Regions from separate parts of the Nosocomiicoccus massiliensis genome, predicted to be linked through region 1. Evidence: predicted binding sites of a transcription regulator. Region 1 holds the regulator's gene; the other holds the start of a gene.
What was found. The regulator CtsR, encoded in region 1, represses protease genes until heat stress. The targets are predictions, from matches to a motif close to ATGGTCAATAAAGGTCAAACA.

Region 1 (6,517 bases):
GAAACACCGATGATGCATGCGATCGCTGGTGGTGCGCAGGCACGTCCGTTTATTACGCACCATAATGCATTAGACGTTGATTTATATATGCGTATTGCGTTAGAGCTTCACTTAAAACGTCTCGTCGTTGGAGGGCTCGACAAAGTGTACGAAATCGGTCGTGTATTCCGTAACGAAGGGGTATCAACGCGTCATAACCCTGAGTTTACGATGCTTGAATTATACGAAGCATACGCAGACTACGAAGATATTATGGACTTAACTGAAAACTTAGTCGCACACGTAGCGAAAGAAGTACTCGGTTCTTCAGTCGTAGAATACGAAGGAGAAGAAATCGATCTTTCACCAGGTTGGCGCAGAGTCCACATGGCTGAAATTGTTAAAGAGTATACAGGTGTAGACTTCTTTGAACAAATGTCAGACGAAGAAGCACTCGCGCTTGCAAAAGAGCACGGTGTTGAAGTCGATAAATTCCATAGTACGTTTGGTCACGTATTAAACGAATTCTTTGAACAAAAAGTAGAAGAACACCTACATCAACCAACATTTGTTTACGGTCACCCAGTAGAAGTGTCACCTTTATCTAAGAAAAACCCAGAAGATGAAAGATTCACTGACCGCTTCGAGTTATTTATCGTCGGACGTGAACACGCGAACGCGTTCACAGAGTTAAACGATCCAATCGATCAAAGAGAAAGATTCCAAATGCAAGTCGACGAAGCGAAAAGCGGGAACGATGAAGCACATGAAATGGATGAAGACTTCATCGAAGCATTAGAATATGGACTCCCACCAACAGGTGGTTTAGGAATAGGAATCGATCGTCTCGTAATGTTGTTAACGAACGCATCATCGATTCGCGACGTTCTATTATTCCCTTATATGAGACAGAGTAAGTAATTAGGAAACATCCGCCGATAATTATCGGTGGATGTTCTCTTTATAGCTATTTATAAAAAACACTTGACGGTTATTAAAATTCATTGTAATATGTATAGTGTTGTGTCATGGAGGATTAGCTCAGTTGGGAGAGCACTTGCTCGACAAGCAAGGGGTCGGTGGTTCGAGCCCGCCATTCTCCATTTTTTTAATTTTAAAAGTAAATCATCTGCGGAAGTAGTTCAGTGGTAGAACACCACCTTGCCAAGGTGGGGGTCGCGGGTTCGAATCCCGTCTTCCGCTTTTTACTTTCTAGGGCCTATAGCTCAGTTGGTTAGAGCGCACGCCTGATAAGCGTGAGGTCGGTAGTTCGAATCTACCTAGGCCCATCGTTCGACAGTCGGTAACGGCTGTCTTTTTTTATGCAAAAAAACCGTTCGTAATGAACGGTTTTGTGCTAGATGATTTTTTTATCTTTTAATACTTTTCTAAACTCAAGCATTGCAGTATAACTCGCGATAATTTGAATGTTATCTGTACTCGCGTGCTTTAAATCTTCGACGATTTTTTCTAGATTGTCATACTTTTTAATTATGTGAGGGTTAAAACCTGCTTCAACTAAACGTTCAGTCATAACTTCTTTACTTATCCCACCAGTTTTAATTGTCGTAATGTTTTGACTAAGTAATGATTCGAAGTTACCATCACGTAACCAACTCACATCTACCCCGTCCGCGGGACGGTTGTTTAAGAGCGCAACGAGTGTCATTGGCTCTTCAACTGCTTCGATTAGAGTTAGGACTTGGTTTAAACCGACAGGGTTTTTAACAACGTTTAATGTTGCTGTGTGACCGTATATATTAATGCGTTCTTGTCGGCCAAATACACGTTCTGTCTCAAGTAGTGCGGCTTTAATATCCTCGTTATTAATATCATATTCTTTAGCGACACTATACGCAGCAAGTGCGTTATAGATGTTGTATAAACCAGCGACTGGGATTTTAAACGTCGCATCGTCCATACGAAAAGTAGACGACTCTTCTGAAAGCTTTATAATATCTGTGACTTTGTAGTCGAGTATTGGTCGCTTAAAATTACCTGATTTACAGTAATAGTTTCCTTGTCCAGAGTACGTATATGTTTTATAAGATAGTGTGCCACCACATTTCGGGCAATGATGCTGAGATTTTGGTGGGTGAACAGGTGTATCTACACCGAAAAATTTTCGTTCGTTCGGTAACTCTACCGTATTAAATAACGGTAAATCTCCGTTTTGTAACAGTATCGCATCCGGTACTTTTTTAGCAGCGTTTACGAGTAACTCATATGTTTTCGTAACGTCACCATAGCGATCTGCTTGGTCTAAAAATAGATTTGTATGGATTATGTACTTTGGGTTTAAGTCTTCAACGACTTTATTTAGAGTTCCTTCATCGACTTCTAAAATAGCAAATTTCTTTTCATCTGTACGATTTTTATGTTCGATGAAAGCACCAGCTATCCCTTGAACCATATTACTGCCTTGTATGTTAGACACGATCGTATTATATTTTTTCTTAAAAATGTTTGTGATTAAACGTGTCGTCAATGTCTTTCCATTCGTTCCAGTAATGATGATAACGTCATAATGTTGTGAGATATCTTTAATTATATTTGGAGAGATTTTAAGTGCTATTTTACCTGGGAGGCTAGAACCACCACCAGTAAATGTTGTAAGGAGTCGCTTCGTTATGCGACCTGTTAATAAAGCGAATGTTGTTCTAATAGACATTGAGATTTCCCCTTAAAATTAGTATGTATTATTATATCATTTTCAAATAAAATAAATAAATAAATTTGAATTTTTTAAAAGACGTGCTATAATTATAAAACGTAACAATTACGATATAGGAGGATTGTATGGCTAAAAAATCTAAAATAGCTAGAAACAAACAGCGCGAAGCAACTGTAGAAAAGTATCGCGCAATTCGAGAAGAAATGAAGAAAAATAAAGACTACGAAGGTCTTAAAAAATTACCGAGAGACGCATCACCAACACGACTCGTTAATCGTTGTGAAGTGACAGGGCGTCCGCACGGTGTACTTAGAAAATTTGGAGTATCACGTATTAAATTCCGTGAACTTGCACATAAAGGCCAAATCCCTGGCGTTAAAAAATCAAGCTGGTAATCAAAATGTCCTCTTCTTAAAGAAGAGGACTTTTTTGATTTAAAATGAGATCTCAACCGTTTTTAATCCATCGATGTTTTTAATTTTAGCAACTTCTTCATCAGAAGTTGGATATAAGTAAATTTCTTCTAGTTCAGAAGAGACACTTAAATATGCCTCATCGTCTTTAAAGAAACATAAGTCTTCAGGAGAGTCCGGTAAACTCCAGTCATATAAACTATTCGAGCGTTCGAGTAGCTTATCTTTTGCTTCAGATGTCGTCTTAAAGTAATACACTTTTGCGGTGTCATCGAAAAGGTTTGTCGATGGCCATTCATGTTGTTCCAGCACTTCTATAAATGAGTCCCCAAACCATTCGTTTAAATCTTGAAATGCATGTTCGTACTTTAAAATATCTGTACGCACGACGAGTTGAAACGTATCGCACGTCTCAAATAAAAAGTCGAGCAATGCTTCATACGTTTTTCCCACTGGGTTTTCTGTTACTGAAATCATTTTTTCACCTCGATTAAATTTTTATATAAGAAAAAGGTATGTCTAAAGACATACCTTATCGATTTATCTTACAAAGAATCCAACGATAACTGCACTTAATACAGATACGAGAGACGCACCGTATACAAGTTTTAAACCGAATTTCGCAATAAGGTCACCAGATTTTGCGTGGATACCTTTAACAGTACCTACGATAATTCCAATCGAACCGAAGTTAGCGAACGAAACTAAGAATACTGAAACCATTGCTTGAGTACGAGGTCCAAAAGTATCTTTAATTGCTTGTAAGTTTTCCATCGCAACGAATTCGTTTGTAACGAGTTTTGTTGCCATTAAAATACCAACTTCATGCGCTTCAGCAACTGGCACACCAATTAATACAGCAAGTGGCATTAAGATGTAACCGAGTATATCTTGGAACGTAAATACCAATCCAGGAATCGCTAAGAATAAGTTATTTAAGATTGCGATAAGCGCGTTAAATGCGATCAGCATCGCTGCTACGATAACCGCGATTAAAGCACCTTGTAAAATGTAGTCACTTAAAATTTGGAAGAATGACTTCCCTTGGTCAGGGTTAGACTCTGATGCAGTATAGTTTTCTTCCTCAGGTACATCATACGGGTTAATAATATGTATGATGATGTAAACGCTGAATAAGTTCAGCACAATTGCCGTGATGACGTACTCTGGTTGTAATAGTGTCATGTATGCTGCAACCATCGATAGAGAAATAGAACTCATCGCTTGCGCTGCGAGTGTATACAGACGTTGTTCGCCAAGTAAAGGTACTTGGTTTTTTAATGAAACGAATACTTCTGATTGTCCAAGGAACATCGAAGCTGCACCGTTATAAGACTCAATAAATGGCATACCAGTAATTTTTGATAAAATCCATCCTAAGCCGTGGATGATTGCTGGTAAGATTTTAAAGTATTGTAAAATACCGATTAATGCCGAAACTACGATGATAGGAATTAATACGTTAAAGAAGAATACAAATTGTCCTTCACCATTTGCGTCAACGAGTAACGGTCCGAATACGAAGCTCGTACCGACGCCTGCATATTCAAGTAATTTACCGAATCCAAACGCGAGCCCATCGACTACTTTACGTCCGCCACCTGTAGATAGAATTAAAAAGGCAAATGCGAATTGTAATGCGAGTAGTAACAGTATTTGTTTCCACTTTTTAAATGCGAGTTTTTTATCAGAACTTGCAATCCACGCTAAGAAGAACGTAACTGCTATACCGATAATTCCCCATACTATGTTCATATAACACACCTCTATAAAATTTATGACGTTATTCCATTATTATAACTGTTGTGTATATTGTATGTAAAGAATGTTCAATGATTTGAAAGATGAATTAAAACATATGGATAAGCATCCAAATTGATTAAAATAGGTCAAATAGGTTATACTATAGTCAAAGAAGGTCAAAAAGAGGTGGTTCTATGCGAAATATGTCGGATATTATCGAGGCTTATCTGAAACAAAAAATTGAGGAGTCTCATAATGAGCGCGTTGAAATTAAACGTGCGCAAATCGCTGAGAAATTCGATTGTGTTCCGTCGCAACTAAACTATGTCATTAAAACACGTTTTACAAACGAACTTGGTTATATCGTTGAAAGTAAACGTGGTGGCGGTGGGTACATTAGAATTACTAAAATTGAAACTCACGCTAAAGCAGACTATTTAGAACATATACTTGGGTTAATTGGGGATAGACTCTCTCAAATCAATGCGCAACATTTAATACAGTCTATGTATGACCGAGAAGTGATTACATATAACGAAGCACGTATTATGGATCGCATTATTTTAAGAGAGACGCTATTAATCGATTTACCTGAACGAGATATATTACGCGCACATATTATGCGCAACATTATTGAAGCAATATTATACGAGGAGTGATTGAATGCGGTGTGAAAGATGTCTTAAACGTGAGGCGATGATTCATGTGGCGGTCAGTCAAAACGAACATAAAAACGAACTATTTTTATGCCAAGAGTGCGCGCATGAATTATTTAATCAAAGCGTTGAAGACCAAGACCACAATCACTTAAATAATTTTATGTTACACGCACAATCTGAAATGAGAACGTGTCATCATTGTGGATCTACATTAAAAACAATCGTCGACATGGGTCGATTCGGATGTGAACACTGTTATGAAACATTTGGAAGTGATATTCACCAGATGATTAACCGTGTACAACATTTAAAAGATCGTCACGTCGGTAAAGTGCCGAAATCGTACGAATTATATTTAAAACAAGAAGAAAAAATCGAAAGACTCGAAGAAAAGTTAAACGTATTGATTAAAACGCAAGCGTTTGAAGAAGCTGCAGTTGTGAGAGATGAAATCAAAGCGTTAAAGGAGGGTGGTAATGGTGAAGACGAGCCCCTGGCTGAATAACAGCACACATCCACCGATTGAAATGTCGTCTCGCATTCGCCTTGCGCGTAATGTCGAAGGCTTAAATTATCCGCATCTTATTAAGGATGACAAAGAGTACGCACCGATTATAGAGACGATTACAACAGACTATCCGGAGTTTAACGTCATACACATGAATGAGTTAACGGATATCGAAAAAGAACTAATGAACGAAAAGTTTTTAATCAGTAAACTGTTTAAAAATCGTGGTGTGACACTGATTGTCAGTGAAGATGAAACGACGTCGATTATGATCGGAGAAGAGGATCATATTCGTATTCAAGTTGTAAATGTCGGACGTTCGCTTGAAGAACTGTATGAGGTGGCATCTGACATTGATGATGCGCTAGAAAAAGATTTAACGTATCAATTCGATCGTCAGTACGGATATAAGACGGCGTGTCCGACGAATGTTGGAACGGGACTTCGTGCGTCTGTGATGCTTCACTTACCAGCCTTAACGAGAAATAAACGAATTAAACGTCTACGTGACGTCCTCACGCGTATGGGATACACGCTTCGT
Region 2 (6,517 bases), 540 kb from region 1:
ATACCAGTCGAACTTAAAAAGTTCGGCTGGTTTTTTATTTTAACGTAAATTAGATTTACATGAACGACTTTTATTTTTCGTTGACGTTTAGATTCTTTTTGTTCATGAAATGATTAAGATGTTTACATAAAGTCATTTTGCGTGAACGCGTGCTTCATCTTGTTAACGAATAGGTAAAATGCATGAACGAAATAGAGTTCTCGTTAACAGAAAAACGAATTGCGGGTCAAGTCTTAAATATTGTGTAAAATAAAAAATCTCTCTGTTATTCTTTAGCTTCCACGAACGCGCTCACTTTTCTATTTGTTTCTTTATAGGCTTCATTCGCATCAAGAAGAAGTGCGCCAATTAAACGAAATGCAGACTCGATATTTGGAAATACTCTAACAACGCGCTCACGACGTCTTAACTCACTATTTAGTCGTTCGAGTGCGTTTGTACTTTTTAAAAACTTTTGTCTAGCCGCTGGACACATTAAACATTGAATCGCATCGTCAAATCCACTTTCTAAAATTTCTACCGCGTGATTAAATCTTGGATCCTCTGATACAAAGTCTAAAAACTTCTCTTTTGCTTCTCGTGCATGTTGGGGTGTTGTCGTATGAAAAATCTCTCTCAATAATTGACGCGCAACAGTTGAACCTTTTTTAGGCATTACATTCGTAATGTTTCTTAAGAAATGGACTGTGCATCTTTGCCAAGGTGTGCCCGGAAACTCTTCTTGAATCGCCTGCTTTAAACCTTGATGTGAATCTGAAGTAATGAGTTCTGGTTGTGTTAATCCACGATTTTTTAAGTCACGTAAAAAGTGTCCCCAGTGATTCTTACTCTCAGCATCATCCACTTTAAACCCAAGTACTTCACGATGACCATCTACACCAATACCGAGCGCAATATACACAGCTTTAGAGACGATTCTATGATTCTCACGTACTTTAATATACATCGCATCTACTGATACATATTTAAATATATTGTGTGTTAATGAACGCTCCGCGAAGTCTTGGATTTCTGGATTTAATCGTTTCATCACGTTAGATACGAATGATTTCGAGACACTTTCTCCGACTAGTTCTTCCACAATTTTAGTGACTTTACGCGTAGACACACCGCTGACTACCATTTCAATCAAAGAAAGCACGAGCGCCTGGTCCTTTCTTTGCCACTTCTCAAATACCTGTGGTGAAAACTCTCCGGAACGTGTTCGTGGGACTTCGAGTTCAATTTTTCCAACTAACGTTGTGAACCCTCGGCGATAACTGCCATTACGATAGTCTTTTCGACTACTGTTTCTTTCATATGAGCCAATACCCATGTATTCATCTCGTTCTTCTTGCATCACTTGATTTAACACTAAAGTTAGAAGACCCTTAGTCATTTCATTAAGGTTACTTCCAGAGATATCCTCTAGAATTTTTTTCATATCTACTGTAAAATTAAGTTGAGTCATTTGTATTCTCTCCCTGTTAATTTTTGTTGGTAACTAAATTATAACAGAGAATGCGATGGCTCTTTTTTCTATTTTACACAATTATATGGACGTAACTGAATTGCGTTAAATTAAATGTGCTAACGGGGTCTTCAGCACATCTCCGACCTATCTTCAGATGAAAAACCTCGTGAATTTTGATTTGCGTAAAATTAATTGCATGGTCGTTTACGTAATTACGTGTTGTGTAAAATTGTTTTTCATCTTTTAACTTAAATTCGATTTGCGTTAAACGAGCCTCTGTTTCATTAACACAAATCGCGTAATTGTCAAACTAATCGAGTGGTCGTTTACACAAAAGCATTTTGCGTTAAATTAAGCAATCACTCGTTTACGATAACACGATAAATTGGTACATAATCGCAAATATACCTGCTGCGAAGCAGTAGTAACTGAAATATATGAGGCGACCACTCGTTAATGCACCTTCTAGTAATTTAAACCCGATATACGTCGCGATTATTGTAACGACGAATGATGCAAGGTAAGGAACGAGTAGTGTGTCGAGCATCGGATCAGTCGCGATATCTGAAATCGATAATATTGCCGTACCAAGTGACACTGGTATATATAGTAAGAATACAAATCTTAATGCGTTTTTCTTCTCAAGTCCAACTGCCATCGAACCGACGAGTGTCGCACCGCTTCGGCTAATTCCTGGAATTAACGCCACACATTGTGAGAGACCGACGATGATGGAATCTTTAACAGTTAATTCACCGTCACGTTTAACACCTGATTTATTTTTTATAAACCATAGAGCAGTCCCTGTAACGAGAAGCATTAACCCTACAAAACCAATCGATACATTATCTCCAATAACATCTTTTAGTAAAAATCCTAAAACTCCAACAGGTATTGTTGCGATAATTAAGTAAATAACATATTTAAAATCCGTCGTTGCTTCTATATCTCTATCTTTTTTAAATACGTATCGTAAAAAGTTTTTCGCAATTTCATAAATATCTTTCCAATATATGAACAACACCGCAATGAGTGAAGCAGTGTTTAAAAATATTTCAAACGATAAACCACTCGCTTCAATTCCAAAAAGTTCACGCGCCATTACTAAATGACCACTCGAAGAGACAGGAATTGGTTCGGTTAACCCTTGTAATATCCCTAAGAATATATATTTAATCAGTTCTATTATATCGATATCCATGATTTAAAGTCCTCCTAATCAATATTACAACTATAGTACAAAGTGATATATAAATAAAGCGAAAATAAATAGTCAAAAAAGGTCAAAAACTTGAGTGAAACGCTTGAAAATAAAATATAACGATGTATAATATAAGTATAGTCAAAATTGGTCAAACACTTGAGGTGAGGAAATGGATATCAATAAAATGACTTTTAAAGTGCAGTCAATCATCGAACGTGCACAACAAATTTCAGTTGAACATAAAATTCAAACGATTGAACTCGCTGCTGTATTAAAAGCATTATTTACAGTCAGTGATTCAATGGCAAAAGATATTTTACAACGCGCAAATATTAATGTAGATGAATTGATTAAACAATATGATGAAAAACTCAAAAGTTTTATCAAAGTAGAAGGAGACAACGTTCAGTATGGGCAATATATGTCTCAAGGATTTAGTCGCTTAATTAGTGAAGCAGAAAAAGTAATGGGAGATATGAACGATGAATATATCTCTCAAGAACATCTTTTACTCGCTGCATTAAATGTAGACGACACATTAAAAGCACAAATTGGAAATAAAGATACAATCGTAAAAGAAATCATTAAAAAGATTAGAGGAGGAAAACACGTGACGACTCAAAATCCAGAAGTTCAATATGAAGTATTACAAAAATACGGTCGTGACCTTGTCGAAGAAGTACGTAAAGGTAATATGGATCCTGTGATCGGTAGAGATGAGGAAATCCGTAACACGATTCGTATATTAAGTAGAAAACGTAAAAACAACCCAGTATTAATTGGTGAACCGGGTGTCGGTAAAACTGCAATCGTTGAAGGGCTCGCACAGCGTATCGTTCGTGGAGACGTGCCAGATTCACTAAAGAATAAAACAATTTTTGAATTAGATTTAGCAGCACTCGTAGCAGGTGCAAAATTCCGAGGGGAATTTGAAGAGCGCTTAAAAGCAGTATTAGAAGAAATCAAAGAAGCAGACGGTAGAATTTTATTATTCATCGATGAAGTACACATGCTCGTTGGTGCAGGTAAAACAGATGGGGCAATGGACGCTGGTAATATGCTTAAGCCGATGTTATCACGCGGTGAACTCCATATGATTGGTGCAACGACGTTAAATGAGTACCGTGAATATATCGAAAAAGACTCTGCATTAGAGCGTCGTTTCCAAAGAGTACTCGTTAGTGAACCGACAGTCGACGACACAATTTCAATTTTACGTGGTCTGAAAGAACGTTATGAAGTACACCACGGGGTAAGAATCACAGACCGTGCGTTAGTTGCTGCAGCAGAATTGTCAGACAGATATATTACAGAACGATTTTTACCAGATAAAGCCATCGACTTAGTCGATCAGGCGAGTGCAACAATTCGTACAGAAATGGGATCTAACCCAACTGAACTCGACCAAATCAATCGTAAAGTAATGCAGATGGAAATCGAAGAACAAGCATTATTAAAAGAGGACGACCCAGTATCTAAAGCACGTTTAGAAGAACTTCAAAAAGAACTTGCTGATGCGAGAGAAGCACAACAATCTCTAACTGCAAGAGTAGAGCGTGAACGTGAGCAAATTAGCGGAGTATCTCGTAAACGTGAAGAAATCGATAAAGCGCGCCAAGAATTAGAGGAAGCAGAAAGCAACTATCAATTAGAGCGTGCTGCTGAACTTCAGCACGGTATTATTCCGAAACTTCAAGCAGAGTTAAATGCTCTTGAAGCAGAACTTCATGACGAAACAGACGGTAAAGACCGTATTATCCGTGAAGTTGTTACAGATGAAGAAATCGGTATGATCGTATCACAATGGACAGGAATTCCAGTGACAAAACTCGTTGAAACAGAGAAAGATCGTCTGCTTAATTTACCGAAATTACTTCATCAGCGTGTCGTTGGTCAAGATGAAGCGGTAGAACTCGTATCTAACGCAGTTATTCGTGCAAGAGCAGGTATTAAAGATCCAAACCGTCCAATTGGTAGCTTCCTATTCTTAGGACCAACAGGTGTCGGTAAAACAGAACTCGCAAAAGCACTTGCTGAAACGATGTTTGATAGTGAAGACAACATGATTCGTATCGACATGAGTGAGTATATGGAAAAACACGCAGTGTCTAGATTAATCGGAGCGCCTCCAGGATACGTTGGATACGAAGAAGGTGGACAATTAACTGAGCAAGTGAGAAGACATCCGTATTCGGTGATTCTTTTAGATGAAGTTGAAAAAGCACATACAGATGTGTTTAACATCTTACTTCAAATTATGGATGACGGTAGACTGACAGATTCTCAAGGTCGTACTGTTGATTTTAAAAATACTATTCTCATCATGACATCGAACTTAGGATCACATTATCTACTCGATACGATGATTCAAGGTGGAGAAATTAACGATAAAACGAGAGAAGTCGTTATGAGTGAAGTGTTAACGCACTTTAAACCAGAAATCGTAAACCGTATGGATGACATCGTTATGTTTAGTCCATTAACTGAAGAAAATATGACAGGTATCGTCGATAAGTTAATCGATGAGTTAAATGACCGATTAAGCGACCAACATATGAGTATTTCAGTATCACAAGACGCTAAAAAATATATCGTTAAAGAAGCGTACGAACCAGAGTTTGGTGCACGACCATTAAAACGTTACATTCAACGTGAAATTGAAACACCACTCGCAATTAAAATGATTGAGTCGAACTTAGAAGAAGGTCTACACGTCGATATCGACGTAAAAGACGGCACATTTACATTTGACTTACAATAAAAATAAAACTCTATTGAGAAAAATCTCAATAGAGTTTTTTTAGTTTGAAAATAGTTCTGTCGCTTTAACCGCGCGTTTCCATCCGTCGTACTTTTTGTTAATTTTTTCTTTGTTTTCTTGAGGATGAAAAGTCTGGTCAATTGACTTCAGTTCTTTTAACGCTTCTTTTGATTCAAAGAAATTAACAGCAAGACCTGCTAAAAATGCTGCGCCAAGTGCAGTTGACTCTAAATATTTTGGCCTTTCAACAGTACATTCAAGTAAATCCGACTGGAACTGTATTAAAAAGTCATTTGCAGAAGCACCACCGTCGACGTTTAACTGCTTGATTTCTGTCTTACTATCTTTACGCATCGCATTTAGAACGTCATACGTTTGGTATGCGAGTGATTCTAACGTCGCACGTATAATGTCTTCTCTAGACGTGCCGCGAGTGATACCAAACATCGCCCCGCGTGCATGCATATTCCAATATGGCGCACCGAGTCCTGTAAACGCAGGAACGACATAGACATCCGTGTCATCAATTTCAGTTGCGAGTTGTTCGCTTTTTGCCGCATCATCAAAGAACATCATTTCATCTCTTAACCACTGAACGGCACTCCCCGCAACAAATATCAATCCTTCCAGTGCGTATTTAACAGGTTCATCTTTTAATTGATATGCGATAGTAGATATTAATCCATAGTTTGAAGCGGGTACTTCCTCACCTGTGTTTAATAGTAGGAAACAGCCAGTACCATATGTATTTTTTGCTTCTCCTTCTTCAAAACACGTTTGACCAAATAGTGCCGCTTGCTGGTCACCAGCGATTCCTGCGATTGGAATTGAAGCACCAAAGAAATGATTTGTATCCGTATACGCATAAATTTCACTAGAAGATTTTACTTCAGGCAACATTTTCTTAGGAATATTTAGAATTTCTAAAATCTCATCATCCCACTTGAGCGTATGAATGTTAAATAACATCGTACGACTTGCATTTGTGACATCTGTAATATGTGTTTTTCCAGATGTTAATTTCCACACAATCCAGCTGTCGATCGTTCCAAATAGTAAATCACCGTTTTCTGCCATTTCTTGTGCGCCTTCAACGTTG

Region 2: clpB (ATP-dependent chaperone ClpB) is a predicted target of CtsR. The motif match lies at 2,723-2,743, and genes of this name have one in related genera.

What each region holds. Positions count from the first base shown of each region.
Region 1 covers NZ_CP136964.1:1,058,354-1,064,870, reverse strand. Annotated here, with positions in the region: gene lysS (lysine--tRNA ligase) at 1-900, shown strand, start outside; tRNA gene CJ229_RS05570 (tRNA-Val) at 1,010-1,082, shown strand; tRNA gene CJ229_RS05565 (tRNA-Gly) at 1,111-1,182, shown strand; tRNA gene CJ229_RS05560 (tRNA-Ile) at 1,195-1,268, shown strand; gene CJ229_RS05555 (MurT ligase domain-containing protein) at 1,337-2,650, opposite strand; gene rpsN (30S ribosomal protein S14) at 2,779-3,048, shown strand; gene CJ229_RS05545 (hypothetical protein) at 3,088-3,543, opposite strand; gene CJ229_RS05540 (NupC/NupG family nucleoside CNT transporter) at 3,607-4,821, opposite strand; gene CJ229_RS05535 (CtsR family transcriptional regulator) at 5,004-5,468, shown strand; gene CJ229_RS05530 (UvrB/UvrC motif-containing protein) at 5,473-5,973, shown strand; gene CJ229_RS05525 (hypothetical protein) at 5,945-6,517, shown strand, end outside.
Region 2 covers NZ_CP136964.1:1,602,930-1,609,446, forward strand. Annotated here, with positions in the region: gene CJ229_RS08410 (IS256 family transposase) at 266-1,450, opposite strand; gene CJ229_RS08415 (undecaprenyl-diphosphate phosphatase) at 1,821-2,654, opposite strand; gene clpB (ATP-dependent chaperone ClpB) at 2,827-5,418, shown strand; gene glpK (glycerol kinase GlpK) at 5,458-6,517, opposite strand, start outside.